Regions from separate parts of the Streptomyces sp. NPDC046939 genome, predicted to be linked through region 3. Evidence: predicted binding sites of a transcription regulator. Region 3 holds the regulator's gene; each other region holds the start of a gene.
The links. The regulator HrcA, encoded in region 3, represses chaperone genes, less so after heat shock. The targets are predictions, from matches to a motif close to TTNGCACTCNGNNNNNCNGAGTGCNAA.

Region 1 (9,473 bases), on a different contig from region 3:
CCAGTCGGAGTCCGTGTTCTCGATCTCGGCCTTGATCTGGTTGACGCGGCCCTCGACGTCGGCCTTGTTGCCGCCACCGTCGACGATCGTGGTGTCGTCCTTGGTGATGGTGACGCGGCGGGCGGAGCCGAGCACGTCCAGACCGGCCTGGTCGAGCTTGAGGCCGACCTCCTCGGCGATGACGGTGGCACCGGTGAGGGTGGCCATGTCCTGGAGCATCGCCTTGCGGCGGTCGCCGAAGCCGGGGGCCTTGACGGCGACGGCGTTGAACGTGCCGCGGATCTTGTTCACGACCAGGGTCGACAGGGCCTCGCCCTCGACGTCCTCGGCGATGATGAGGAGGGGCTTGGAGCCGCCGGCCTGGATGACCTTCTCCAGGAGCGGGAGCAGGTCCTGGATCGAGGAGATCTTGCCCTGGTGGATCAGGATGTACGGGTCGTCGAGGACGGCCTCCATACGCTCCTGGTCGGTGACGAAGTACGGCGACAGGTAGCCCTTGTCGAAGGCCATGCCCTCGGTGAAGTCGAGCTCCAGGCCGAAGGTGTTGGACTCCTCGACGGTGATGACACCGTCCTTGCCGACCTTGTCCATCGCCTCGGCGATCAGCTCGCCGACCTGGTTGTCCTGGGCGGACAGACCGGCGACGGCGGCGATGTCGGACTTCTCGTCGATCGGGCGGGCGGTCGCGAGGAGGTCCTCGGACACGGCCTTGACCGCGGCGTCGATGCCCTTCTTCAGGGCGGCCGGGGAAGCGCCCGCGGCGACGTTGCGCAGGCCCTCCTTGACCAGGGCCTGGGCGAGCACGGTGGCGGTGGTCGTACCGTCACCCGCGATGTCGTTGGTCTTGGTCGCCACCTCCTTCACCAGCTGCGCGCCGAGGTTCTCGTACGGGTCCTCGACCTCGACCTCGCGGGCGATGGTCACACCGTCGTTGGTGATGGTGGGAGCGCCGAACTTCTTGTCGATGACGACGTTGCGGCCCTTGGGGCCGATCGTCACCTTGACCGTGTCGGCAAGCTTGTTGACGCCGCGCTCGAGGGCGCGACGGGCGTCCTCGTCAAACTTCAGGATCTTCGCCATGGGAGCGTTTCAGCCCTCTCGAAAAACTAGGGGTGAACGAAGGACGCCCCTGACCCCGGCTTCTTACGGTCGCGGGTGCCAGGGGCGCGCTTCACATCAAAAGCTGCTTTGTCGGCCGCTTACTTCTCGACGATCGCGAGCACGTCGCGGGCCGAGAGGACGAGGTACTCCTCGCCGTTGTACTTGACCTCGGTGCCGCCGTACTTGCTGTACAGCACGATGTCGCCGGACTTCACGTCGAGCGGCAGGCGCTCGCCGTTCTCGAAGCGGCCCGGGCCCACGGCGAGGACGACGCCCTCCTGGGGCTTCTCCTTCGCGGTGTCCGGAATGACCAGGCCGGAGGCCGTGGTCTGCTCGGCGTCGAGCGGCTGGACCACGATGCGGTCCTCGAGCGGCTTGATGGCAACCTTGGAGCTGGCGGTCGTCACGATCCGGTCTCCCCCTTCGGAGATCTCACGGGGTTAAGAGTCTGAGGTGGCGACCAGGTGGATCCGTCGTCGCGGGTGCCGGACCTGCCCGTCGCTGTTGGCACTCTCCGGTGGCGAGTGCCAGGGTCGAGACTATGACCGCGATTAGCACTCGGTCAAGCGGAGTGCCAATCGTCTGCCGACGCGGCGTCGGTCGAGTGCGGCCGCGCGTGTGACGGCTTCCCGCCGCAGGGGGTCCGGTCCGCCGCCGCATACCGGTTGTCCGTGGCTGGTCGCGCCGTTCCCCGCGCCCCTGAGCGGGGCTTGCCTACAGGTAGTCCTCCAGGCGGGCCGGTTTGTAGCCCTGGCGCCGGATCTGTGTCAGCGTCTCGGGCAGGGCCGCGCCCGTGCCCGTGCCCGTACGGATGATGTCGCCCGGACGGAGGCGGTGTGCGTCGGGCCCCGCCTCGTGGGTCCACAGGACGATCGCCTCGATGCCGCACGCCGCCGCCGCGCGCAGGGTCGTCGCGTCGTACGCGCCCGATGGCGGGCGGAGCAGGCGCGGGGCCGTGCCGAAGCGGGACCTGAGGCTGTCCTGCTGGGCGCAGATCTGGGTGTGCTGCTCGACGTAGCCGAGGCCGGGCAGGGACGGGTGGGTGAGGGTGCGGTTCTCGATGCCGGCGCCAAGGGCGCGGAGGTGTCCCGCGGGGTCGTGGCGGCCCGGGCCCGCTGCGAACACGGTGAACGGGAGGTGGCTGCTGCGGATCAGGCGCGGGAAGGTGGGGTCGGGCGGTGTGTCGCCGTCGAGGTCGTAGGTCAGGAAGACGACCTTGTCGCGGGTGGGAATGTGATCGATCACCGGCGGGACGGTTCTCGCGGTACCTGCCGATGGCGCCGCCGCCGGGGCCGGGTGATGGCGCCGTACGCGCTCCGCCGCCTTCCGTCCCATCCGTTCGATCGGGGCGACGGACGGGGCGCAGCCGGTGAGGAGCAGGGCGGCCGCCACGAGGGCGGGAAAGGCTCGGCGGGGTGTCACCGGCGGGTCCCGGCGCGGGTCACCGCGTACCTCGCAACGGCCCGCACGGGCGGCGCGTCGGCTCCGCGCGGGCCCCTTCGTCCTGTCGTACCGGCACTCGTCGCATGACGCCGCATCTTCGCAGCTCAGAGCCCTGGTGAGGGGCCGACACCGGCACCGCGCACGGCCCGTCCACCGACTGGCCCACAATGGGGCGGGTGAGTTCCTCTGCCACGTCCGACGACGCCGCCGCCGACTTCCGCGCCCTCCTCGCCCCCGAGGGGCAGGCCCTGCTCGACGCGCTCCGCGAGCACGACCCGGCGCAGGAGCTGGCGCTCGCCACCCGGTTGCGCCGCGAGCACCCCGCCGCGCTGGTGTCGGCGGCGCTCGCGCAGGCGCGGCTGCGGCAGCGGGCGGCGGCGAAGTTCGGGGCGCGGGACGCGGCCCGGATGTACTTCACGCCGAACGGGGTCGAGCAGGCCACCCGTACCGGGGTCGCCGCCCATCGCGCCGCCTCGTTCCGCGCGCTCGGCGTCCGGTCCGTCGCCGATCTGTGCTGCGGCATCGGCGGCGACGCGATCGCCCTGGCCCGCGCGGGCATCTCGGTGCTCGCCGTCGACCGGGACCCGCACACCTGTGCCGTCGCCCGCGCCAACGCCGAGGCGCTCGGCCTCGGCGGGCTCATCGAGGTGCGGGAGGCCGATGTGACGGAGGTGGACACGTCCGCGTACGACGCCGTCTTCGTCGATCCGGCCCGGCGCTCGGCCAAGCGCGGGCGGATCTTCGACCCCGAGGCCTACTCGCCGCCGCTGTCCTGGGCCGTCTCCGCCGCGCTCGCCGCCCCGCGCGCCGCGCTGAAGATCGCGCCGGGCATCCCGCACGAGGCGATCCCGGCGGAGGCCGACGCCGAGTGGATCTCCGACGGGGGTGATGTGAAGGAGGCCGTGCTGTGGTTCGGCACGGAGCCGGGGCGGATGCGGGCCACGCTGCTGCCGGGGCCGCGGGAGCTGGTCGGGCGCGGGCTTCCCGATCCCGGGGTGCGGCCCGTGGGGCGGTACCTGTACGAGCCCGACGGCGCCGTCATCCGGGCGCATCTCGTCGCCGAGGTGGCCGAGCAGGTCGGCGGCGGGCTCATCGACGAGACCATCGCGTACGTCACCGGCGACGAGGCGCGGCCGACCCCGTATGCGGCCGCGTACGAGATCACGGACCGGCTTCCGTTCAACGTGAAGAAGCTGAAGGCGCTGCTGCGGGAGCGGGAGGTCGGGGTGCTGACCGTGAAGAAGCGGGGGTCTGCCGTTGAACCGGAGGAGCTGCGGCGGAAGGTCATGCCGAAGCCGTACGGGAAGCGGGCCGTGACGGTGTTTCTGACGCGGGTCGCCGGGGCGCCGACCATGCTTCTCGGGGGGCCGGTCACTTTCGGCTGAGGTCACGGGGCTCCGCCCCGGCCCCCGCTCCTCAAACGCCGGAGGGGCTTGATTTGGCCAGCAGGAAAGCGCGCTCCCGCTCATTGCGCGCCAGCTTCGCCGCCCTCCCGTACTCCTCCCGCGCCTCCTCCACCCGCCCCATCCGTTCGAGCAGGTCCGCGCGGACGCTCGGCAGCAAGTGGTAGCCGCGCAGGGCCGGTTCGTCGGCCAGCGCGTCCACCAGGGGCAGGGCCGCCGCCGGGCCGTCGACCATGGAGACCGCCACCGCTTGGTTGAGCCGCACCACCGGGGACGGGGTGCGTGCGGCGAGAAGGCCGTAGAGGGTGGCGATCTGGGCCCAGTTGGTCTCCTCGTAGGTGTGCGCCTGCGCATGGCACGCGGCGATGGCGGCCTGCAGCGCGTACGGTCCCGGCGGCCCGGACGCCACCGCGTCCGCGCGGCCGAGCGCGGCGAATCCGCGCCGGATCAGGAGCGTGTTCCAGCGCGTCCGGTTCTGGTCCTTCAGGAGGACGGGCGAGCCATCGGGGGCCGTACGGGCGGCCGTGCGGGACGACTGGAGTTCGAGGAGAGCCGCCAGGCCGTGGACCTCGGGCTCCTTGGGCATGAGCGACTGGAGGACGCGGGCCAGGCGCAAGGCGTCCTCGCACAGGCCGGGGCGCAGGTAGTCGTCCCCGGCCGTGGCCGCGTACCCCTCGTTGAAGATCAGGTAGATGACCTCCAGGACCGAGCCGAGGCGGGCCTCGCGGTCGGGGCCCGCGGGCACCTCGAAGGCGACGTTGCGGGTGGCGAGGGTGCGTTTGGCGCGGACGATGCGCTGGGCGACCGTCGGCTCGGGGGCGAGGACCGCACGGGCGGTCTCGGCGGTGGTGAGGCCGCCGAGGAGGCGCAGGGTGAGGGCGACGCGGGCCTCGGCCGACAGCACCGGGTGGCAGGTCATGAAGACCAGGCGCAGCAGGTCGTCGTCGATGTCGTCCGGGTCGGCGGGGCCCTGGTCCTCGTATGCGAACTCGGTGGCCCTGCCGACCTCCTGGAGCTTGCGGGCGTAGTTCTCGCGGCGGCGCACCAGGTCGACGGCGCGGCGCCGGGCGACGGCGGTGAGCCAGCCGCCCGGCCGCTCGGGCACCCCGGACTCCGGCCACTGTTCGAGGGCGGCGACGAGCGCGTCCTGCGCCAGCTCCTCCGCGATGCCGACGTCGCGCACGACGCGCGTGACGGCCGCGATGATGCGCGGGGCCTCCATGCGGAAGACGGTCTCGATGGCCCGGGTGGTGGCGGCGTCCGGGCGGGCCGTGGCGTGTTGCTCGGTCACAGCCCACCATCAGACACCGGAGCGGGGCCCGGGCCAAGCCCCGGACCGGCCGGTCAGCCCTCCGCGATCTCGCGGATCTCGGAGGTGACGGTCCACTCCTCGCCGTGGACGCGCAGGAACCGCTTGGTCCACTCCAGGACCTCGGCCTCGTCCTTCGCCTGGATGATCGCGTAGCCGCCGACGACCTCCTTGGACTCGGTGAAGGGGCCGTCCGTGATGCTGATCTCGCCCTTGTCGTAGTGCACGCGCTTGCCCTGCGCGGTCGGGGTCAGGCCCGCCGTGTCGAGCAGGACACCGGCCTTGGTCATCTCCTCGATGAGGGCGCCCATGCGCTGCATCAGCTCGTCGCTGGGGCCGCCCTCGGGGGCGTTGTTCTCGTCGACGCGGACCATCGTCAGGTAGCGGGGCATGATCGTCTCCAGTGCTCTCGTGGACGTGCTTGCACTGGTGCGTCGATCGGCCGTCCTTGGCATCGACACGAGCACCGGAAATCTCCGAGGATTTTTTTCATGCCGTTCGATCACAACGACCACTACCACCGGCTCCTGCTGCGTCACGTGCCGCCCGGCGCCCGTACCGCGCTCGACGTGGGCTGCGGCACGGGCCGCTTCGCGCGCCGTCTCGTCGGCCGGGGCTGCAAGGTCGACGCGCTCGATCCCGACCCGGACACGCTGGCCGCGGCCGAGGCGCGCGGCGGCGGCCCCCGCTTCCGTCTCGCCGACGCGGCGACCGAGCCGCTGCCGCCCGGCCACTACGACGTGATCACGTGCCTGGCCAGCCTGCACCACATGCCGTTCACCACGCTGACCCGGTTCCGCGACGCGCTCGCGCCGGGCGGCCGTCTTCTCGTCCTCGGCTGCTACGCGGGCCACACGTACGTCGACGTGCTCGCCTCCCCGGCGAACGCCCTGGCCCGCGCGGCGGTGTACGCCACCGAGCGCGCCCGCGGCGTCCGCACCCCGCCGCGCAGGGCGCCCGTACGGGAGCCGGAGATGACGTTGCCGCGGATCCGGGCGGAGGCGACCCGCCTGCTGCCCGGCAGCGAGGTGCGGCAACTGCTGTACTGGCGCTACCTGTTGACGTACACGAAGCAGTAGGGCACGAAGCAGTAGGTCATCGCAGCGACTCCCACAGCTTCCGCGCCTCCGGCCCCCGCGCCACCACCCGGTTCGCGTCCGTCGGGGCCGGGACCACCGGCATCACGACGGTCCTCACCGCGTCGCCGGGCAGGTCGCGCAGGCTGCGGGCCAGGTCGGACAGTTCGGGGAGGGAGTCGAGGCCGGTGTCGGCGACGAGGCTGCCGGTGGCCGCGTCGGCGATGCGGTAGAGGCGGGCGGGGTCGGTCAGGAGGCCATCCGTCGACACCTTGCCGACCAGCGACTTCACGAGTTGCTGCTGGAGCTTGATGCGGCCGAGGTCGCTGCCGTCGCCGACCCCGTGGCGGGTGCGGGCGAAGGCGAGGGCCTGTTCGCCGTCGAGGTGGTTGGCCCCGGCTTCGAGGTGGAGGTGGCTGAGGTCGTCGTCGATGTCCTCGGTCGTGGTGACGTCCACGCCGCCGAGCGCGTCGACGAGCTTCGCGAACCCCGCGAAGTCGATCTCAAGGTAGTGGTCCATGCGGACGCCGGTGAGGTGTTCGACGGTCTTCACCGCGCAGACCGGGCCACCGACCGCGTAGGCGCTGTTGAACATCACGTCGTACGCGACCGCCGTCGTGCCGCCGGACTCCGTCGGGCAGGAGGGGCGTTCGACGAGGGTGTCGCGGGGGATGCTGACGACGGTCGCCTCGGTGCGGTCCGCGTTCAGATGGACGACCATCGCGGTGTCGGAGCGGGCGCCGCCGTCCTCGCCGCCGCCGAGCGCCTTGTTCTCCGCGCCGGTACGGGAGTCCGAGCCCAGGACGAGGAAGTTGAGGACGCCCTTGTCGACGGGGGCCGTGTCCTGCGACGCGGAGGGCGCGGCGGTGGGTGTCGGCCGGGCCGGGCGGTCGGCGCCCAGCGCCCGGTCGATGTCGACGCTGCGTATGTTGTGCTCGAAGTGCCAGTACGCCCAGCCCGCACCGGCGCCGACGAGCACGAGGACGCAGCCGAAGGCGATCGCCACCACCTTCAGCGCGCGCACCTTCACCACACGCCCGCCGAACCGTTTCTTCTCAGCCACGCACGGAACATAAGTCCGCATTAGTACAGGCGTAAACCACTTGGGGCGCAGGACCGGAAAATTCAGGCGGTTTTAACAGTGCGGCTCAGACCGCCTCGAAGCGCCACCTGTGGACGGCCCGCGTCACCAAGTCACTGTCCGGCTCCGGCAGTTCGGGCACCTCGGCGTCGTACTCCGCGTCCCACCACGTGATGACCAGGACCCGGTCCTGCGGGGCGCGGAGCGTCTCGCGGCGCAGCGGCTCCCGTGCCAGCTCCTGCGCCCGGACCCAGGCGAGCAGATCGTCGCCGCGGCCCACGACGGCCCGTGCCTCCCACATCAGCGCGACTGTCACGAGTACAGGTTCTCCTTGCTGACCTCGTGCACGTGGTCGTGATCATGACCGTGGTCGTGGCCCGGTACGTGCGTCTCCGTCACCGGCAGCGACGAGTCCGCCGACAGGTCCCACGCCGACGGCTGCCGGTTCCGCGCCACCATCTCCGCGCCGAGCGCCGCGACCATCGCGCCGTTGTCCGTGCACAGCTTGGGGCGCGGCACGCGCAGCCGGATGCCGGCCCGCTCGCAGCGCTCCTGGGCCAGCGCCCGCAGCCGCGAGTTGGCCGCGACGCCGCCGCCGATCATGAGGTGGTCGACGCCCTCGTCCTTGCAGGCGCGCACGGCCTTGCGGGTCAGCACGTCCACGACGGCCTCCTGGAACGACGCCGACACGTCCCGCACCGGCACCTCCTCGCCCGCCGCCCGCTTGGCCTCGATCCAGCGGGCCACGCTGGTCTTGAGGCCGGAGAAGGAGAAGTCGTACGCGGGGTCGCGCGGGCCCGTCAGACCGCGCGGGAAGGCGATCGCGTCGGGGTCGCCCTCCTTGGCGTACCGGTCGATGACGGGGCCGCCGGGGAAGCCGAGGTTCAGGACGCGGGCGATCTTGTCGAACGCCTCCCCCGCCGCGTCGTCGATGGTCGCGCCGAGCGGCCGCACGTCGGAGGTGATGTCGCTGGAGAGCAGGAGCGAGGAGTGGCCGCCGGAGACCAGGAGCGCCATGGTCGGCTCGGGCAGCGGGCCGTGCTCCAGCTGGTCGACGCAGATGTGCGAGGCCAGGTGGTTGACGCCGTAGAGCGGCTTGCCGAGCGCGTACGCGTACGCCTTCGCGGCGCTCACGCCGACGAGCAGGGCGCCCGCGAGACCGGGCCCGGCCGTGACGGCGATCCCGTCGAGGTCCTTCGCGGTGACGCCCGCGTCCTTCAGGGCGCGCTGGATCGTCGGGACCATCGCCTCCAGGTGGGCGCGGGAGGCGACCTCGGGCACGACGCCGCCGAAGCGGGCGTGTTCGTCGACGCTGGAGGCGACGGCGTCGGCGAGCAGGGTGGTGCCGCGGACGATGCCGACGCCGGTCTCGTCGCAGGAGGTCTCGATGCCGAGGACGAGCGGTTCGTCAGCCATGGTTCTTCTCTTCACTCACGGTGTTGGTGTTCAGGCGCATCACGAGCGCGTCCACGTTGCCCGGCTGGTAGTAGCCGCGGCGGAAGCCGATCGGTTCGAAGCCGAAGCGCTCGTAGAGCTTCTGCGCCCGGATGTTGTCGACGCGGACCTCCAGCATCACCTCCGCCGCCTCGAAGGCGGTGGCGTGGCGCAGCAGCTCGGTGAGGAGGCGGGCGCCGAGCCCGGTGCCCCAGTGGTCGCGGGCCACGGCGATGGTCTGCACGTCGGCGCCGTCGGCGGAGCCGCCCTCCCCGGCGGCGCCGGAGGCGGCGAGCCCGCCGTAGCCGACGAGGCGGTCGCCCTCGTAGGCGACGACGTAGCGCCGGGTCGAGCCCACCCCGCGCGCGTGGGCCAGCTCCGACCAGAACATGCCGCGCGACCAGGCGTCGTCGGGGAAGAGGTCCTTCTCCAGGGCGAGCACCGGATCGATGTCCCACCAGCGCATCTCGCGCAGTTCGGCCTCGGTCGTCACTTGGGGGTGACCACCTTGTAGTTCTTGGGGACCTGCGCGTCGGGGCGGCGCAGGTAGAGGGGGCGGGGCGCGGGCAGCTCCTCGCCCGCCGCCAGCTTCTCGGCGGCGAGGGCGGCGAGCGCGGCGGCGGAGA
Region 2 (9,473 bases), on a different contig from region 3:
CCGGTCGCCGTCCCCGTCTCCGTCTCCGTCGAGGACGCGGTCGGTGACGCGTCGGGCGGGGACGTCGGCGTGGCCTGTGCCGTCGACGGCGGGCCCGACGACGGCGCGGGCCTCGGCACCCCGGTCCGCGCGGGCTGGACCGTGCCCGGCCCGTCCGCGAGGAGATGCGCGACGCCGCCGCCCGCCCCGGCGCAGAGCACGACGGCCGTGGCCGCCGCGACGGCGAACCGGCGCTGCCGCAGCCGGTCGCCGCGCGCCCGGACCACGGGGCCCGGCAGCGGCACGGTGGCGCGCCCGCCGGACGCGGCCAGTTCCTTGAGCGCCTCGGCGAGGCCGGGCTCGTCGCGGTGCTCAGTCACGGTGTGCCTCCTGCGCGCGCGGGTCCTGCATACGGGCGGCCAGGGCGGTCCTGCCCCGGGACAGATGGGTCTTCACGGTGCCGGTCGACAACCCGGTCTCGCCCGCGATCTGCTCCACGGAGAGATCACAGATGTAGTGCAGGGCGACGACCCTGCGCTGCTGCGGGGAAAGCTCCTTCAGCGCCTCGACGAGGGCCACGGAACCGGGGTCGGGCGCGCCGACGTGCGGCGCGGCGCCGTGCCGCAGCCAGGCTTGCTCGCTGCGGCGCAGCTTCTTGAAGCGCCGTATCGCGAGCCGCCAGGCCACGGTCCTGATCCACGCCTCGGGGGCGGCCTCCCGGTCGAGGCGTCCGCGCCGGCTCCACGCCTTCACGAACGCTTCCTGCACGACGTCCTGCGCCTCCTGGGCGTCGCCGAGCATGACGTAAAGCTGCCCGGTGAGCCGCCCGACCGCATGGGCGTAGAACTCCTCGAACTCCTCTGCGGTCAACGCCGTGCTCCCTGTGGTTCCCGACCGTGTGCTGTCCGACCGTGCTGTCGTGATCTATAGACCTGGCGGCCGGACGCCGGTTGACACGCGTGAGAGGAATTTCGGGGACCTTAACCCGACAACGCCCGAGGGCGGCACCCCCTCCTGGTGGAGGAAGTGCCGCCCTCGGGACGAACAGACGAGCTGAACCGGTACGGAGGCCGGATCAGAAGTCCATGTCACCGCCCGGCATGCCGCCCGGAGCGCCCGCGGCAGCGGCCTTCTCCGGCTTGTCGGCGATGACGGCCTCGGTGGTGAGGAACAGCGCGGCGATCGACGCGGCGTTCTGCAGCGCGGAGCGCGTCACCTTGGCCGGGTCGAGGATGCCCTCGGCGATCATGTCGACGTACTCGCCCGTGGCGGCGTTCAGACCGTGGCCGACGGCCAGGTTGCGCACCTTCTCCACGACGACGCCACCCTCGAGACCACCGTTGACGGCGATCTGCTTGAGCGGGGCCTCCAGGGCGAGCTTCACGGCGTTGGCGCCGGTCGCCTCGTCACCCTCCAGCTCCAGCTTCTCGAAGACCGCGGAGGCCTGCAGCAGGGCCACGCCACCACCGGCGACGATGCCCTCCTCGACGGCCGCCTTCGCGTTGCGCACGGCGTCCTCGATGCGGTGCTTGCGCTCCTTGAGCTCGACCTCCGTGGCGGCACCGGCCTTGATGACGGCCACGCCGCCGGCCAGCTTCGCCAGACGCTCCTGGAGCTTCTCGCGGTCGTAGTCCGAGTCGCTGTTCTCGATCTCGGCACGGATCTGGTTGACGCGACCCTGGACCTGGTCGGTGTCACCGGCGCCGTCGACGATCGTCGTCTCGTCCTTGGTGATGACGACCTTGCGGGCGCGGCCGAGCAGGTCGAGACCGGCGTTCTCCAGCTTGAGGCCGACCTCCTCGGAGATGACGGTGCCACCGGTGAGGATGGCGATGTCGCCGAGCATGGCCTTGCGGCGGTCACCGAAGCCCGGGGCCTTGACGGCGACGGACTTGAAGGTGCCACGGATCTTGTTGACGACCAGGGTCGACAGGGCCTCGCCCTCGACGTCCTCGGCGATGATCAGCAGCGGCTTGCCCGACTGCATGACCTTCTCCAGGAGCGGGAGGAGGTCCTTCACGTTGCCGATCTTGGAGTTGACGATGAGGATGTACGGGTCGTCGAGCGACGCCTCCATCCGCTCCATGTCGGTGGCGAAGTACGCCGAGATGTAGCCCTTGTCGAAGCGCATACCCTCGGTGAGCTCCAGCTCCAGACCGAAGGTCTGGGACTCCTCGACGGTGATGACGCCTTCCTTGCCGACCTTGTCCATGGCCTCGGCGATGAGCTCGCCGATCTGGGTGTCGGCGGCGGAGATGGAGGCCGTCGAAGCGATCTGCTCCTTGGTCTCGACATCCTTGGCCTGCTCGAGCAGGGCGGCGGAGACGGCCTCGACGGCCTTCTCGATGCCGCGCTTCAGGGCCATGGGGTTGGCACCGGCGGCCACGTTGCGCAGGCCCTCGCGGACCAGGGCCTGGGCCAGGACGGTCGCGGTCGTCGTGCCGTCACCGGCGACGTCGTCCGTCTTCTTCGCGACCTCCTTGACCAGCTCGGCGCCGATCTTCTCGTACGGGTCCTCGAGCTCGATCTCCTTGGCGATGGACACACCATCGTTGGTGATCGTGGGGGCGCCCCACTTCTTCTCGAGGACGACGTTGCGACCCTTGGGGCCCAGGGTCACCTTGACGGCGTCGGCGAGCTGGTTCATGCCGCGCTCGAGGCCGCGCCGTGCCTCCTCGTCGAACGCGATGATCTTGGCCATGTGAAGTGGTCCTCCCGGACGGGGTGGAAAAGCAAGCAAACGGACCGTGCTGGCGCCCGCGACGGACGGCCCCCGAGCCTCGTGGTTCCTTGCCCCACCGGCCCCCGGACCTCACCGACCCGATCCAAGTTCTGTCACTCTCACTGGGAGAGTGCTAAGCCCAATGATTAGCACTCGACCCATGCGAGTGCAAGCGGCTACCACAGATCGGCGGGGGGCGCGCGCAGCACGGAGCGCGGTCCGGGCGCCCCCGGGCACGACGAAGGGCCCGTGCCCCCTCGGGGAAACACGGACCCTTCGTCTCGTACGAAGCCTGTCAGTCGCGACGCGCTTCAGCCGGCGGCGGCCAGACGGACCATGTCGGCCTGCGGCCCCTTCTGGCCCTGCGAGATCTCGAACTCCACTCGCTGACCCTCTTCGAGGGTGCGGTAGCCGTCCATCTGAATCGCGCTGTAGTGGACGAATACATCCGCACCACCGTCGACCGCGATGAAGCCGTACCCCTTCTCCGCGTTGAACCACTTGACGGTGCCCTGAGCCATGCCTAACTCCCCTATTACTGGCCCTTGCACAGATCCGCACTTCGCGGATCCGGGTCAGACCTCACCCTCCCCAATGGGTGGGGGTGTGCGCCGGAACGCGTCGACCGCGGCTGAATGTATCTGCCCAACTGCCGTCTGCAACAGGTCAATCGGACGAGAAATCTGGGCACCCTCGAACGGGGAAACCGGGCCAACTCACCGGATCCCAGGGCAACTCGGGCCGGGTAAATGCCGTAAAAGGCCCGAAGGGGTTCGACACTTTGGCTGCTTCTTGTCGCGTCCCGAGCGGAAACTCATATGCGCCCGTCATGCACCACGCGGGGAAAGGAGGCAGCTTCCCCAACTGTACCGCGCTCAACCATGCAGAATTGCCCCCTCCGCTTCTCTCGCGGAGGGGGCAATCGGGGTGACGCAGCGTGCGCGGGGGCCGGACAGGGCCGGATCAGCCGCCGGCGACGGCGGGAATGATCGACACGCCGGCGCCGTCCGGCGTGGCGGTGTCGAGGCCCTGCTCGAAGCGGACGTCGTCGTCGTTGACGTAGACGTTGACGAACCGGCGCAGCTTGCCCTGGTCGTCGAGGACGCGGGCGGCGATCCCGGTGTGGTTCCTCTCCAGGTCGGCGATGACCTCCCCGAGGGTCCCGCCCTCGGCGGCGACCTCGGCGGCCCCGCCGGTGTAGGTGCGCAGGATGGTAGGAATCCGAACGTTGACGCTCATGCTGGCAAACTCCTGGGACTGGGCTGCGGGTGAGGGGGGCTCAGTGGTCGAGGCCGGCGGCCCGGAACGCGTCGAGGGACGGCTTGATGGTCGCCGTGGCCTGTGAGGTCTCGGCGACGGCGTCAAGCGTCTTGAGACCGTCACCCGTGTTCAGGACGACCGTCGTCAGGGACGGATCGATCAGCCCCGCCTCGATGAGCTTCTTGGTGACGCCGACCGTCACCCCACCGGCGGTCTCCGCGAAGATCCCCTCGGTCTGCGCGAGCAGCTTGATCGCCTCGACGACCTGCTCGTCGTTGACGTCCTCCACGGCACCGCCCGTGCGGCGCGCGATGTCGAGGACGTAAGGACCGTCGGCCGGGTTGCCGATGGCGAGGGACTTGGCGATGGTGTTCGGCTTCTGCGGCCGCACCACGTCGTGGCCGCCCTTGTACGCGACCGAGACCGGCGAGCACCCCTCGGCCTGCGCGCCGAACAGCTTGTACGGCTTGTCCTCGACGAGCCCGAGCTTGATCAGCTCCTGGAGCCCCTTGTCGATCTTCGTGAACTGCGACCCGGACGCGATCGGGATGACCAGCTGGTCGGGCAGGCGCCAGCCGAGCTGCTCGCAGATCTCGTAGGCGAGCGTCTTGGAGCCCTCGCCGTAGTACGGGCGCAGGTTCACGTTGACGAAGCCCCAGCCCTCGCCGAGCGGGTCGCCGATCAGCTCGGAGCAGAAGCGGTTCACGTCGTCGTAGTTGCCCTCGATGGCGACGAGGTCACCGCCGTAGACACCGGCCATGACGACCTTGCCCTGCTCCAGGTCGTGCGGGATGAAGACGCAGGAGCGGAAGCCCGCCCGGGCGGCGGCGGCGCCGACGGCGCCGGCCAGGTTGCCGGTGGAGGAGCAGGAGAGGGTGGTGAAGCCGAAGGCGCGCGCGGCCTCGATGGCCTGGGCGACGACGCGGTCCTTGAAGGAGTGCGTGGGGTTGCCCGAGTCGTCCTTGACGAACAGCTTGCCCTGCTCGACGCCGAGTTCCCGGGCGAGGTTGTCTGCCTTGACGAGCTTGGTCCAGCCGGGGTTCAGGTTCGGCTTCTCGGCGACGTCGGCCGGGACGGGAAGCAGCGGGGCGTAGCGCCAGAGGTTGGCCGGGCCCGCCTCGATCCGCTTGCGGAGCGCCTCCGGGTCACCGGCCGGAAGGTCGTACGCGACCTCCAACGGGCCGAAACACTCGGCACAGGCGAAGATGGGACCAAGGTCAAAAGTGGTGCCGCACTCGCGGCAGGAGAGCCCGGAAGCCGGACCGAGATCGACGGTCCTGGCGGGGGTGGCGACAGTCTGTACAGCCATGAGAGGCGAGGCCCTTTCTCCTCATCTTCCTCGCGGCGCATCTCGCCGCGAGACGGATTTGGCACCTTCCCTAGCCGGGAGCCTCGCGGTGGACGTTGCGGTGTCCTACGAGACCGGCTGGAGGGTTGCCGGGGCTTCAACGGGCCGTATCCCTCTGCCCCTCTGGATGAGCGGTATGTGGTTGTCCGGCGCGGCGACCCCGGCATGCGATGGTCACCGGCCTTGTTCAAGACTGTAACCGAAGGCCCGGACCCTTGAGATAGTCGTCCGAACCGCGAGATGGATCACATCCCACGCCCCCGAAGGAGCCACCGACCGTGCTGGAAGAAGTCGAACGCTGGCTCGAACAGCGCTCCTGGTCCGTGGCCGACCGCCCGCTGCACCAGCTCGTCGCGGCGAAGCGCGCGTCCGGCCAGACGGTGAGCGTCGTGCTGCCCGCGCTCGACGAGGAGGCGACGGTCGGCGACATCGTTCGCATCATCCGGCGCGAGCTGATGACGGAGACGGTCCCCCTCGTCGACGAACTGGTCGTCCTCGACTCCGGCTCCACCGACCGCACCGCCGAGGTCGCCGCGGCGGCCGGGGCGCGCGTGGTCCACCGGGACACCGTCCTGCCACGCATACCGGCCCGGCCCGGCAAGGGCGAGGTGCTGTGGCGCTCCCTGTACGTCACGAGCGGCGACATCGTCTGCTACGTCGACGCCGACCTGCGGGAGTTCTCGGCGGACTTCGTCTCCGGGATCGTCGGCCCGCTCCTCACCGACCCGGACGTCAGCTTCGTCAAGGCGATGTACGACCGCCCGCTCGGCCAGGCCGCCGGGCAGGGCGGCCGCGTCACCGAGCTGATGGCCCGCCCCGTCCTCAATCTGCACTGGCCGCGCCTGGCCGGTTTCGTCCAGCCCCTTGGCGGCGAGTACGCGGCCCGCAGGTCCCTCCTCGAACGGCTGCCGTTCCCCGTCGGCTACGGCGTCGAACTCGGGCTGCTCGTGGACGCGCTGCACACCGTCGGCCTCGGCGCGCTCGCCCAGGTCGACGTCGGGGTGCGCATCCACCGCCACCAGGACGGGCTCGCGCTCGGCCGGATGGCGGCGGCCATCTACCGCACCGCCCAGGTGCGGCTCGCCCGCGGCCACCTGGTGCGGCCCGAGCTCACCCAGTTCGAGCGCGGCGACAGCCGCTTCGAACCGAGGACGTACGCCGTCGACACCGAGGAGCGTCCGCCGATGGCCGAGATCAGCGAGTATGCGCGGCGTCGCGTGGCGTAAGGGCGCGCGGTCATAAAACCTGCCTAGATTGCCCTCATGCGGCTCAAACACCTCACCAGCATGATGATGACGGCGGCGGCGGTGGCCGCCCTCGTCATGAACCCCACCGCCGCCGTCGCCGCCGAACGGGGCGTGCACCGGGACGCGGCCACGGACGCCGGACACTCCCGGCTCTGGCTCTACAGCGGGTTCGGCATCTCCCTGTGCGCACTCGGCGCGCTCGGCCTCGGAGCCGCGCGCAGCCGCCGCCGCGTTTGAACCCGGCCGAGCCGGGCTAGCGTGCCCATATGGCTTCCACGCAAGGTGCTGCTGAGGTTCTCGTCGCGTCCAACCGCGGTCCCGTCTCGTACGTCCTGAAGGACGGCGCCGACGGGGCCGGCATCGAGGCGAAACGCGGCGGCGGCGGACTGGTCTCCGCGCTCAGCGTCGTCAAGGACAAACTGTGGGTGTGCTCCGCCCTCACCGACGGCGACCGGGAAGCCGTACGGCGCGGCGTCACCGAACCCGGCGTCCGGATGCTCGACATCGACGCCGGTGTCCACGCGGACGCGTACAACGGCGTCGCCAACTCCGCGCTCTGGTTCGTGCACCACATGCTGTACCAGACGCCCCTCGAACCGTCCTTCGGCCCGGAGTTCCGCCGCCAGTGGGAGTCCTACGAGGCATACAACCGGGCCTTCGCCGAAGCCCTCGCCGAGGAGGCCGCACCCGGCGCGACCGTCGTCGTGCAGGACTACCACCTCACGCTCGTCCCCGGCATGCTCCGCGAACTCCGCGACGACCTGCGCATCGGGCACTTCTCCCACACGCCCTGGGCGCCCGTCGACTACTTCCGGATGCTCCCCGACGACATCGCCGAGAAGATCCTCCAGGGCATGCTCGGCGCGGACCGGCTCGGCTTCCTGACCCGGCGCTGGGCGGACGCCTTCACCGACTGCGCTACGCGCATCCTCGGGGGCACCTCCGGCACGCGCATCGGCGTGCACGGGCTCGGCGCCGACGCGGACTTCCTCCGGGAGCGGGCCGGCCGCCCTGACGTGGACGAGCGGCTGGCGGCGCTGCGGGAACAGGTCGGCGAGGGCCGCAAGGTCATCGTCCGGGTCGACCGCACCGAGCTGTCCAAGAACATCGTGCGGGGCCTGCGGGCGTACGAACTGCTCCTTGAGACCCGGCCCGAGCTGCACGAGAAGGTCGTCCACGTCGCCTTCGCCTACCCCTCACGGCAGGACCTCGCCGTGTACCGCGACTACACCGCCGAGGTGTCGCGGGTCGCCGAAGCCATCAACGAACGCTTCGGCACGCCCGGCTGGACGCCGGTCGTCCTCCACGTCAAGGACGACTTCGCGCGGTCGCTGGCCGCGTACCGGCTGGCGGACGTCGCCCTGGTCAACCCCATCCGGGACGGCATGAACCTCGTCGCGAAGGAGGTGCCCGTCGTCTCCGAGGAGGGGTGCGTCCTGGTGCTCTCCCGGGAGGCGGGGGCGTACGAGGAGCTGGGGGACGACGCGCTCGTCGTGAACCCGTACGACGTGAGCGGGACGTGTGAGGCGCTTGGCGCGGCGCTCGCGATGTCGGGGGAGGAGCGGGCGGAGCGTACGAAGCGGTTGGCTGCGGCGGGGACCGCGTTGCCGCCCGGGCAGTGGTTCCTGGACCAGCTGTCGGCGCTGCGGGACGCTTGACCGGGCCGGCCTTTCGCGCCGCGGGCCCACCGCTCGGACGGCCTCCGCGGCTCTCGTCGTGGCTGGCCGCGCAGTTCCCCGCGCCCCTGGAATGCGCACTGCGTGCGGCATTCCCCTGTGGTCGTACGCGGCTTTCGTCGTGGTTGCTCGCGCCGTTCCCCGCGCCCCTGAGATGCGCACTTCGTGCGCCATCTCATGGGGCGCGACCGGGGGAAGGCGCGGCGAAGCCGCAGGCCTTCAGGGGCGCGGGGAACTGCGCGACCAGCCACGACGGCGGTGCACCCGGCGACGGATCGACCTGGGCAGACGGGAGGCCCGCTCGACGGGCCCGCGCTTGTCCGGTCAACGGGATACGTGACGGGCCAAGTTCGCGAGCAGCGCTGAGACCTCGGCCGGGCCGGTCACCACCAGGTCCGCCCGGTCCGCCAGCTCCGGAACCTCCGCGCTGCCGCTGCAGACCAGGACACCCGGCACCCCATCGAGCCGCAGCTTCTCGACCGCCGAGAAGGCCGGGAGGTCGCCCAGGTCGTCCCCCGCGTAGAGGACCGATTCCGCGCCGACCTCACGGACGTACTCCGTCAGCGCCACCCCCTTGTCCACCCCCGGCGGGCGCAGCTCGAGGACCATGCGGCCGGGCTCGACGACCAGGCCGTGGCGCGCGGCCAGCGCCGTCAAGGGCGCCCGGAGCGCCTCGAACGCGCCTTGCGGGTCCGCCGCCCGGCGCGTGTGGACCGCGACGGCCCGCCCCTTCTCCTCGACGTACGTGTCGTGCCAGAGCCCGCGTTCGTGCAGCACACCGGGGAGTTCGGAGCGGACGGCGGCGACCCCCGGATGCGGCGCGGGCGCGCGCACCGTGCCGGTCACCGCGTCCCAGCGCTCCGCGCCGTAGTGCCCGAGGACGACGAGGTGTTCGAGGCCGGGCACACCGGCGAACCCGCCGTGGCGGACCGCCACCCCCGCGGGCCGCCCGGTGATGACGGCGACGGAGGCGACGCGGGGCGCGAGCGCGGCGAGCGCGGGCACCGCGTCGGGGTGGGCGCGGGCCTGCTCGGGGTCGGCGACGATGGGCGCCAGTGTCCCGTCGAAGTCGACGGCGATGACGCTCCGCTCCGGCCGGGCGAGGATGGCGGCGAGGCCGTCACGCCCGGCGGCGGTGGAGGGGGTCGGAAGGTCGTCGCGGTGGTCGTCCGTGTGATGGCTGCCCATGCGGTCGACTTTATCCACAGGGAACCCCGCTAATCGTGGGCCGCGACACACCC
Region 3 (9,473 bases):
CGCCCGGCCCAACCGCCGCAGATCACCGCGGAGTTGACGGTTCCCGTCGTGCAGGTCGACACGCTGGGTCAGATCACCGCCCGCCACCGCGTCGAGCACCCGCGTCGCATTGGCGGTGGGCGCGACCAGGGCGCCGATGATGGTGTTGACGTCGGCGATCCGGGTCGCCCACGCGCCCTGCCCCGGGCTCGCCTCCAGGCGCTCGTCGAGCCGGCCGTGCCGGACGATCTCCCGGCGCACCCGCGTCAGCTCCGCGTTGAAGTGCACACTGCGGTCTATGAGCTGGTTGAAGACGGCCCCCAGCTCACCGACCATGCCCTCCCCGGTGTCGGGGAGACGGGTGAAGTTCCCGTCGCGGGCAGCCGACAGAGCGGCGAGGAGCGGCCGGAGGTCGGGCGGACGGATGGTGCCGTCGCCGTCGCTCCCGGGCCCGCTTTGATGCACACGCATAGCACTGTTCTCACTCATGGCGGCCCACTTCGGTAACTCGGTGCTTATGGGCGTGGTCAGTCTGTCACTCTGTTCGTGTCGCCTGAGGCGTCTTTGCCCGAACTGCTCAGGAGCCGAACGTGGGGTCCATTCCTATCCAGCGGGACACCGCCGTCGGCGGCGGGGACGTAGCGGAGCACCAGCCGCACGTCGGACCGGTCATGGTCCGTACCTCGCTGCCGGGGAACCCCCTCGCGCCCGCGGCCGCCCGGCGCTCCGTCCGCGCCGCGTTCACCGAGTGGACCGAGCGGGGCGCCCCCGGCGCCGACCGCCTCGGCGACCGGCTGACCGACGACGCCGTCGTCGTGGTCAGCGAGCTCGTCACCAACGCAGTCGTGCACGCCGGGACCAGCGTCGACCTGCTGTGCCGCCTCGACGAGCCCGCCGCCGACGGCACCCCCGCGGGGCTCGTCGTCGAGGTCACCGACCACCACCCGGCCCGCGCCGTCCGGGGCCACCAGCCCTCCCGCCCCACCGAGACCCCCGAGTACGGGCGCGGCCTCCACCTCGTCGCCACCCTCGCCGAGGCGTGGGGCATCACCTACCGGCCCGGCACCAAGACGGTGTGGGCCCGGCTGCCCGTCGAGAGCGACGAGACCGACGAGAGCGACGAGGCCGCGGCCGAACCCTCCGTGCACTCCGCCGTACGCGCACTCGAACGCGGCCTGCGCGCCGCCGACCTGCTCGCCCCCATGCCCCGCCGCGCCGCCCAGGACCGCGACTGGATCAACCGGGGCGCGCTCTCCTTCCTCGCCGAAGCCTCCGACCTGCTCGCCGGACAGCTCGACGAGGACGTGGTCGCCGCGCTCGTCGGCCAGCTCCTCGTGCCCCGGCTCGCCGACTGGTGCGCCGTCTGGTTCTACGACGAGGAAGGCCGCGCCGCGCCCGGCATCCCCGACCACGAGCCGCACGGCGAGAGCGACCCGCTGCCCCCGCCCCGGCTCGCCCGCGTCTGGCACGCCCAGGAGAACCGCACCGAAGAACTGCGCGGACGCCTGGAGAAGGAGCCCCCGCGCCTGCCCGCCGCCGCCCGCACCGCCGCCGTCCCCGTGCCCTGGCCGTTCGAGTCCTGCGGCGACACCGACGCCGAGGACACCGGCTCCGCGCTCGCCTACCGGCTCACCGTCGGCGGCCGCAGCCTCGGCATCCTCGTCATCGGGCGGGCCAATCTGCTCCGCTTCCCCGACGAGGTCACCGGCCTCGTCGAGGACTTCGCCCGCCGCGTCGCCCTCGCCGTCAGCGCCGCCCGCCGCTTCACCCGGCAGGCCACCATCAGCCGCATCCTCCAGCGCGGCCTGCTGCCCACCGCCATCGCCGAGATCCCCGGCATCCAGAGCGCCCTCGTCTACGAGCCCAAGGAGGCGGGCGGCCCCGGCGGCGACTTCTACGACGTCTTCCCCGCCGGGGACGGCCGCTGGTGCTTCGCGCTCGGCGACATCCAGGGCAAGGGCCCCGAGGCCGCCGTCGTCATCGGCCTCGTCCGCCCCTGGCTGCGGCTCCTCGCCCGCGAGGGCTACCCCGTCGCCCAGGTCCTCGACCGCCTCAACCGGCTGCTCCTCGACGACGCCACCGAGGCGGCCGACGCCGCAGCCCGCGCCCTCGCCGCCGCCGGGGGCCAGGGCATCCCGCCGGAAGGTTCCAGCTCCCGCTTCCTCTCCCTCCTCTACGGCGAACTCACCCCGTCCGCCGACGGCCGCGCCGTCACCTGCACCCTCGCCTCCGCCGGACACCCGCTGCCGCTGCTGATGCGGCCCGGCGGCGAGGTCGTCACCGCCGCCGCCCCGCAAGTCCTCCTCGGGGTCGTCGACGACCCCGACTACACCTGCGAGACGTTCGACCTCCTCACCGGCGACACCCTCCTCTGCGTCACCGACGGCGTCACCGAGCGGCGCTCGGGCCACCGCCAGTTCGACGACAACGACGGGCTCGCCCAGGCCCTCTCCGGCTGCGCCGGGCTCACCGCGCAACTCCTCGCCGAGCGCATCCGGCGGCTCGTGCACGCGTACGCGGACGCGCCGCCGGACGACGATCTGGCGCTGCTCGTGCTCCAGGCCATGTGAGCGGCCCGCCAGGATCGCGGCGGGCTGCTGGACAATGGGGGTATGCCTTCCGCCCTCCCCGATGGTGAGCCCGTGCCCGACGACGGGGCGCTGCCCGCCTCCGCCCTCGCCGACGCCGCCACCAGGCCCCTCGGCTTCTACCTGCACGTCCCGTACTGCGCCACCCGCTGCGGCTACTGCGACTTCAACACCTACACCGCGACCGAGCTGCGCGGCAGCGGCGGCGTCCTCGCCTCCCGCGACAACTACGCCGAGACCCTGATCGAGGAGGTCCGGCTCGCCCGGAAGGTGCTCGGGGACGACCCGCGCCCCGTGCGGACCGTCTTCGTCGGCGGCGGCACGCCGACCTTGCTGCCCGCCGCCGATCTCGTACGGATGCTCAGCGCGATCCGCGACGAGTTCGGGCTCGCGGACGACGCGGAAGTGACGACGGAGGCGAACCCGGAGTCCGTCGACCCCGCGTACCTTGCCGCGCTGCGTGCGGGGGGCTTCAACCGGGTCTCGTTCGGTATGCAGAGCGCGCGGCAGCACGTGTTGAAGGTCCTCGACCGTACGCACACCCCCGGGCGGCCCGAGGCCTGCGTCGCGGAGGCGCGGGCGGCCGGGTTCGACCACGTCAACCTGGACCTGATCTACGGCACCCCCGGCGAGAGCGACGACGACTGGCGGGCCTCCCTCGACGCCGCGCTCGGCGCCGGGCCCGACCACATCTCCGCGTACGCGCTCATCGTCGAGGAAGGCACGCAGCTCGCCCGGCGCATCCGGCGCGGTGAGGTGCCCATGACCGACGACGACGTGCACGCGGACCGGTACCTCATCGCCGACGAGGCGATGCGCTCCGCCGGGTTCGAGTGGTACGAGGTGTCGAACTGGGCCACCTCGGAGGCCGGGCGGTGTCTGCACAACGAGCTGTACTGGCGCGGGGCCGACTGGTGGGGGGCCGGGCCCGGGGCGCACTCGCACGTGGGCGGGGTGCGGTGGTGGAACGTGAAGCATCCCGGGGCGTACGCGGGGGCGCTGGCAGAGGGGCGTTCGCCGGGCGCGGGGCGGGAGATCTTGGCCGAGGAAGATCGGCGGGTCGAGCGGATTCTGCTTGAGCTACGGCTCAGGGACGGGTGTCCGGTGTCCCTGCTGAAGCCCGCCGGGCTGAGTGCCGCGCGGAAGGCTGTGGGGGACGGGTTGTTGGAGGCGGGGCCCTTTGACGCGGGGCGGGCCGTGCTGACCCTTCGGGGGCGGTTGCTGGCCGACGGGGTCGTGCGGGACCTGGTCGACTGATCTCGCGCCTACGCGCCGTGGAGGGCACGGTTCTGCCGCGCGTGCGGGTTTCGTCGTGGCTGGTCGCGCAGTTCCCCGCGCCCCTTTCGGGGCGCTACGCCTCTGGGGCTGTCACGAAGTCGATCAGCTCTTCCACTCGGCCCAGGAGTGCCGGCTCCAGGTCCTTGTACGAACGGACCCGGGACAGGATGTGCTGCCACGCCTCGCCCGTGTTCGCGACGCGCCAGCCGAGCGCTCGGCAGACGCCCGTCTTCCAGTCCTGGCCGTGGGGGACGCGGGGCCAGGCGTCGATGCCGACGGAGGACGGTTTCACGGCCTCCCAGATGTCGATGTAGGGGTGGCCGACGACCAGGGCGTGCGGGCTGGTGACCGACTGCGCGATGCGGTGTTCCTTCGTACCGGGGACCAGATGGTCGACGAGTACGCCGAGGCGCGCGTCCGGGCCCGGGGCGAACTCCGCGACGATCGCCGGGAGGTCGTCGACGCCCTCCAGGAACTCCACCGCCACGCCCTCGATGCGCAGGTCGTCGCCCCAGACGCGTTCGATCAGCTCGGCGTCGTGCTTGCCCTCGACGTAGATGCGGCCCGCGCGGGCGACACGCGCGCGGGCGCCCGGTACGGCGACCGACCCGGACGCCGTACGGGTCGGACGCGCGGGGGCCGCGGACGCCGAGGGGCGGACCAGGGTGACGACCTTGCCCTCCAGGAGGAAGCCGCGCGGCTCCATCGGGAACGCGCGGTGCTTGCCGAAGCGGTCCTCCAGGGTCACTGTCGGGCCCTGCGCCGTCTTCTCGACGCGGACGACCGCTCCGCAGAAGCCCGTGGTGACCTCCTCGACCACGAGGTCCGGCTCGGCCGGGACCTCGGGGACGGACGTCTTCCGCTTCCAGGGCGGCGTGAGGTCAGGGCTGTACTGGCGCATTCGGCCGACGATAGGAGAAGCCCGTCCGTACGGGCTACGACACGCCGAATCTCGCCGCCAATGTGGCGCGCTGCTCGCGGACAAAGTCGGCATTCACCACCGATCCGTGCCCGGGGACGTAGCGCGCGTCGTCGCCGCCCAGGGCGAGCAGCCGGTCCAGCGCCTCCGGCCACAGGCGCGGGGACGCGTCCGTGCCCGCCTGGGGTTCGCCGGACTCCTCGACCAGGTCGCCGCAGAAGACGATCTCCGGCCCGGGGACCAGGACCGCCAGGTCGTGGGCGGTGTGGCCGGGGCCGACGTTCGCGAGCAGGACCTGGACGCCGCCGCCCAGGTCGAGCGTGCGTTCGCCGCAGATGCGGTGGGCCGGGGTGACCAGGACGTCCGCCGCCTCGGCCGCCGCGTCCGGGTCCACGCCGTGGCGGACCGCGTCGGCGCGCAGGGTGTCCGCGCCGTCCCCGGCGAGGACGGTGTCGATGCCCGCGGCCCCGTACACCTCGACGCCCGCGAAGGCGGCCGTGCCGAGGACGTGGTCGAAGTGGGGGTGGGTGAGCGCGATGTGCGCCACACGCGTGCGCGCGCCGAGCAGGCGGCGGGTGTCCGCGCGCAGGCGGGCCCCCTCGCGCAGGGAGGAGCCGGTGTCGATCAGCAGGGCCGCGTCGTCGCCCACGACGAGGCCGGTCGTGCAGTCCCAGCCGGGCAGCCGGACGCGGCCCACGCGCGGTGCCAGTCCCTCCCAGCCCGCCGACCGCCAGTCGATGTCCGCCGTGCTTTTCATGAGGTCGACGCTAGCGGCCTTGCCTGGTCCGTACCCACCGGCCGTACACTGAGCCGGGGACGATTGGCACTCGCGCGCAGTGAGTGCCAAAACGGAAAGATCGCATCGATCATCGCGACGCTGGTCGCGGCGGTCTCGGAGACGGTTGCTGGAGGTGTGCGCCGATGCTCAGTGAACGCAGGCTCGAAGTGCTGCGCGCCATCGTCCAGGACTACGTCGGCACCGAGGAGCCCGTCGGCTCCAAGGCGCTGACCGAGCGGCACAGCCTGGGCGTCTCACCGGCGACGGTGCGCAACGACATGGCCGCCCTGGAGGAGGAGGGGTTCATCGCCCAGCCGCACACCAGTGCGGGGCGCATCCCCACCGACAAGGGGTACCGCCTCTTCGTCGACAAGCTCACCGCGGTGAAGCCGATGACCGCGCCCGAGCGGCGCGCCATCCAGAACTTCCTGGAGGGCGCCGTCGACCTCGACGACGTCGTCGGCCGGACCGTGCGGCTGCTCGCGCAGTTGACGCGGCAGGTCGCGGTCGTCCAGTACCCGTCCCTGACGCGGTCCACCGTGCGCCATGTCGAGCTGCTCTCGCTCGCGCCCGCCCGTCTGATGCTCGTGCTGATCACGGACACCGGGCGCGTGGAGCAGCGGATGATCGACTGCCCGGCGCCGTTCGGCGAACCGTCCCTGGCGGATCTGCGGGCCCGGCTGAACAGCCGTGTCGCGGGCCGCAAGTTCGCCGACGTGCCGCAGTTGGTGCAGGATCTGCCCGAAGCCTTCGAGGCGGAGGACCGCGGCACGGTCTCCACGGTGCTCTCCACCCTTCTGGAGACACTGGTCGAGGAGACCGAGGAGCGGCTGATGATCGGCGGCACCGCCAATCTCACCCGCTTCGGACATGACTTTCCCCTCACCATCCGGCCCGTTCTGGAGGCCCTCGAGGAGCAGGTCGTGCTCCTCAAGCTGCTTGGTGAGGTGGGTGATTCGGGCATGGCCGTACGCATCGGCCACGAGAACGCCCACGAGGGACTCAACTCCACGTCCGTCGTGTCGGTCGGCTACGGTTCGGGCGGCGAGGCAGTCGCCAAGCTCGGCGTGGTCGGACCGACCCGCATGGATTACCCGGGAACGATGGGAGCAGTACGCGCAGTGGCACGTTACGTCGGACAGATCCTGGCGGAGTCGTAAGTGGCCACGGACTACTACGCCGTACTCGGCGTGCGCCGCGACGCTTCCCAGGACGAGATCAAGAAGGCCTTCCGAAGGCTCGCCCGTGAGCTTCACCCGGACGTGAATCCGGACCCGAAGACGCAGGAGCGGTTCAAGGAGATCAACGCCGCGTACGAGGTGTTGTCGGACCCGCAGAAGAAGCAGGTCTACGACCTCGGCGGCGACCCGCTGTCCCAGTCGGGCGGCGGCGGGGCCGGTGGCTTCGGCGCCGGCGGGTTCGGGAACTTCTCGGACATCATGGACGCGTTCTTCGGGACGGCGTCGCAGCGCGGGCCGCGCTCGCGCACGCGCCGGGGCCAGGACGCCATGATCCGGCTCGAGGTCGAGCTGGACGAGGCCGCCTTCGGCACCACCAAGGACATCCAGGTCGACACGGCTGTCGTCTGCTCGACGTGCAGCGGTGAGGGCGCCGCGCCCGGGACCTCCGCGCAGACCTGTGACATGTGTCGCGGGCGCGGTGAGGTCTCGCAGGTCACGCGGTCCTTCCTCGGCCAGGTCATGACCTCCCGGCCGTGCCCGCAGTGCCAGGGCTTCGGCACCGTCGTGCCCACCCCGTGCCCGGAGTGCGCCGGTGACGGGCGGATCCGTTCGCGCCGCACCCTGACGGTGAAGATCCCGGCCGGTGTGGACAACGGGACGCGGATCCAGCTCGCCGGTGAGGGCGAGGTCGGGCCCGGCGGCGGTCCCGCCGGTGACCTGTACGTCGAGATCCACGAGCTGCCGCACCCGGTCTTCCAGCGGCGCGGCGACGATCTGCACTGCACGGTGACCATCCCCATGACGGCGGCGGCCCTCGGCACGAAGGTGCCGCTCGAGACGCTCGACGGCATGGAGGAGGTCGACATCCGGCCCGGCACCCAGTCCGGCCAGTCGGTCCCGCTGCACGGGCGCGGCATCACCCACCTGCGCGGCGGCGGCCGGGGCGACCTCATCGTGCACGTCGAGGTGATGACCCCGCAGAAGCTCGACCCCGAACAGGAGCGCCTCCTCCGCGAGCTGGCCAAACTCCGCGGCGAGGAACGCCCGACGGGCCAGTTCCAGCCCGGCCAGCAGGGCTTGTTCTCCCGTCTGAAGGACGCCTTCAACGGGCGGTGACGCCTGAGCGTGAGCCTCATGTGCCACCCCGTGCGGGGTGGCACATGCCAGGCGGAAACGCCGATTCGGTCGCCGGACGCGTCCGTGGCACGATGCCGTCATGTCCTCCGCTCTGACCGATCTCTGCCCCTGTCCGATCGTGCAGGCCCCCATGGCGGGCGGCGGGTCCTCGCCCGCGCTCGCCGCGGCCGTGTCCGAGGCGGGCGGCCTCGGGTTCCTCGCCGCCGGGTACAAGACGGCGGACGGGATGTACCAGGAGATCAAACAGGTGCGGGGGCTGACGGCGCGGCCGTTCGGGGTCAATCTGTTCATGCCGCAGCCCGACCTCGCCGACCCGGCGGCGGTCGACGTCTACCGCCATCAGCTCGCCGGTGAGGCCCGCTGGTACGAGACGCCGCTCGGCGACCCCGACAGCGGCCGTGACGACGGCTACGACGCCAAGCTCGCCATCCTCCTCGACGACCCGGTGCCGCTGGTCACCTTCACGTTCGGCTGCCCGGTCCGCGAGGTCGTGGACGCGCTGCGCAAGGCCGGCACCCGTACCGCCGTCACCGTGACGACCGTCGACGAGGCGCTCGCCGCACAGCGCTCCGGCGCCGACGCCGTCTGCGTGCAGGGCATCGAGGCGGGCGGCCACCAGGGCACCCACCGCGACAACCCCGAGGCGGACGGCAGCGGCATCGGCCTCCTCGCGTTGATCGCGCAGGTACGGGAAGCGGTCCCGCTCCCGATCGTCGCGGCGGGCGGCATCATGCGCGGCGCCCAGATCGCCGCCGTGCTCGCGGCCGGCGCCGATTTCGCCCAGCTCGGCACCGCGTTCCTGGTGACCCCCGAGTCGGGCGCGCCCGCGCTCCACAAACAGGCCATGACCGATCCGCTGTTCACCCGCACCGAGCTGACCCGGGCGTTCTCCGGGCGGCCCGCGCGCGGGCTCGTCAACCGCTTCATGCGCGAGCACGGACCGTACGCGCCCGCCGCGTACCCGGAGGTCCACCACATGACGTCACCCGTGCGCAAGGCCGCCGCGAAGGCGGGTGACCCGCAGGCCATGGCGCTGTGGGCGGGCCAGGGCCACCGCCTCGCCCGTGAGCTGCCGGCCGGGCAGCTCGTCGAGGTCCTCGCCGCCGAACTGGGCGCCGCCGAGGCCGCGCTGGGGCAGCGGGGTGGCGTGTGACCGCCCCGGTGTTCGTGGTCGAAGGACCGGTGCCGGGCGACTGCACGTACGTGCTCGACGGCGCGGAAGGGCGGCACGCCGTCTCCGTGAAGCGGCTGCGGGCCGGTGAGGCGCTGGTCCTCACGGACGGGCGCGGGGAGTGGAGCGAGGGCGTCGTCGCGGCGGCCGAGGGCAAGGACCGGCTGGTCGTGGAGGTGGGGCCGGTCAGGTCCGAGCCCGTCGAGCGGCCCCGGATCACCGTCGTGCAGGCGCTGCCCAAGGGCGACCGCGGGGAGCTGGCCGTGGAGACGATGACGGAGACGGGCGTCGACGCGATCGTGCCGTGGGCGGCGTCGCGCTGCGTCACGCAGTGGCGGGGCGAGCGCGGGACGAAGGCGCTGAACAAGTGGCGGGCCACCGCGCGCGAGGCGGGCAAGCAGTCGCGCCGGGTCCGCTTCCCGGAGCTCCCCGAGACCACGGG

Region 1: a site for HrcA is predicted at 1,653-1,679, ahead of groES (co-chaperone GroES). Genes of this name have one in related genera too.
Region 2: a site for HrcA is predicted at 2,812-2,838, ahead of groL (chaperonin GroEL). Genes of this name have one in related genera too.

What each region holds. Positions count from the first base shown of each region.
Region 1 covers NZ_JBEYWV010000066.1:1,378-10,850, reverse strand. Annotated here, with positions in the region: gene groL (chaperonin GroEL) at 1-1,080, opposite strand, end outside; gene groES (co-chaperone GroES) at 1,200-1,508, opposite strand; gene ABZ877_RS39390 (polysaccharide deacetylase family protein) at 1,816-2,346, opposite strand; gene ABZ877_RS39385 (methyltransferase domain-containing protein) at 2,712-3,929, shown strand; gene ABZ877_RS39380 (DUF6596 domain-containing protein) at 3,961-5,169, opposite strand; gene ABZ877_RS39375 (YciI family protein) at 5,292-5,648, opposite strand; gene ABZ877_RS39370 (class I SAM-dependent methyltransferase) at 5,748-6,335, shown strand; gene ABZ877_RS39365 (LCP family protein) at 6,352-7,347, opposite strand; gene ABZ877_RS39360 (hypothetical protein) at 7,481-7,729, opposite strand; gene tsaD (tRNA (adenosine(37)-N6)-threonylcarbamoyltransferase complex transferase subunit TsaD) at 7,726-8,829, opposite strand; gene rimI (ribosomal protein S18-alanine N-acetyltransferase) at 8,822-9,313, opposite strand; gene tsaB (tRNA (adenosine(37)-N6)-threonylcarbamoyltransferase complex dimerization subunit type 1 TsaB) at 9,337-9,473, opposite strand, start outside.
Region 2 covers NZ_JBEYWV010000026.1:11,709-21,181, forward strand. Annotated here, with positions in the region: gene ABZ877_RS26310 (hypothetical protein) at 1-359, opposite strand, end outside; gene ABZ877_RS26315 (SigE family RNA polymerase sigma factor) at 352-849, opposite strand; gene groL (chaperonin GroEL) at 1,055-2,680, opposite strand; gene ABZ877_RS26325 (cold-shock protein) at 3,013-3,222, opposite strand; gene ABZ877_RS26330 (MoaD/ThiS family protein) at 3,665-3,940, opposite strand; gene thrC (threonine synthase) at 3,981-5,270, opposite strand; SAM riboswitch class I at 5,289-5,443, opposite strand; gene ABZ877_RS26340 (glucosyl-3-phosphoglycerate synthase) at 5,588-6,535, shown strand; gene ABZ877_RS26345 (hypothetical protein) at 6,572-6,793, shown strand; gene ABZ877_RS26350 (trehalose-6-phosphate synthase) at 6,823-8,214, shown strand; gene otsB (trehalose-phosphatase) at 8,557-9,420, opposite strand.
Region 3 covers NZ_JBEYWV010000049.1:6,506-15,978, forward strand. Annotated here, with positions in the region: gene ABZ877_RS37045 (HAMP domain-containing protein) at 1-450, opposite strand, end outside; gene ABZ877_RS37050 (SpoIIE family protein phosphatase) at 651-2,549, shown strand; gene hemW (radical SAM family heme chaperone HemW) at 2,592-3,824, shown strand; gene ABZ877_RS37060 (DUF3097 domain-containing protein) at 3,919-4,746, opposite strand; gene ABZ877_RS37065 (MBL fold metallo-hydrolase) at 4,781-5,521, opposite strand; gene hrcA (heat-inducible transcriptional repressor HrcA) at 5,686-6,702, shown strand; gene dnaJ (molecular chaperone DnaJ) at 6,703-7,839, shown strand; gene ABZ877_RS37080 (nitronate monooxygenase) at 7,940-9,013, shown strand; gene ABZ877_RS37085 (16S rRNA (uracil(1498)-N(3))-methyltransferase) at 9,010-9,473, shown strand, end outside.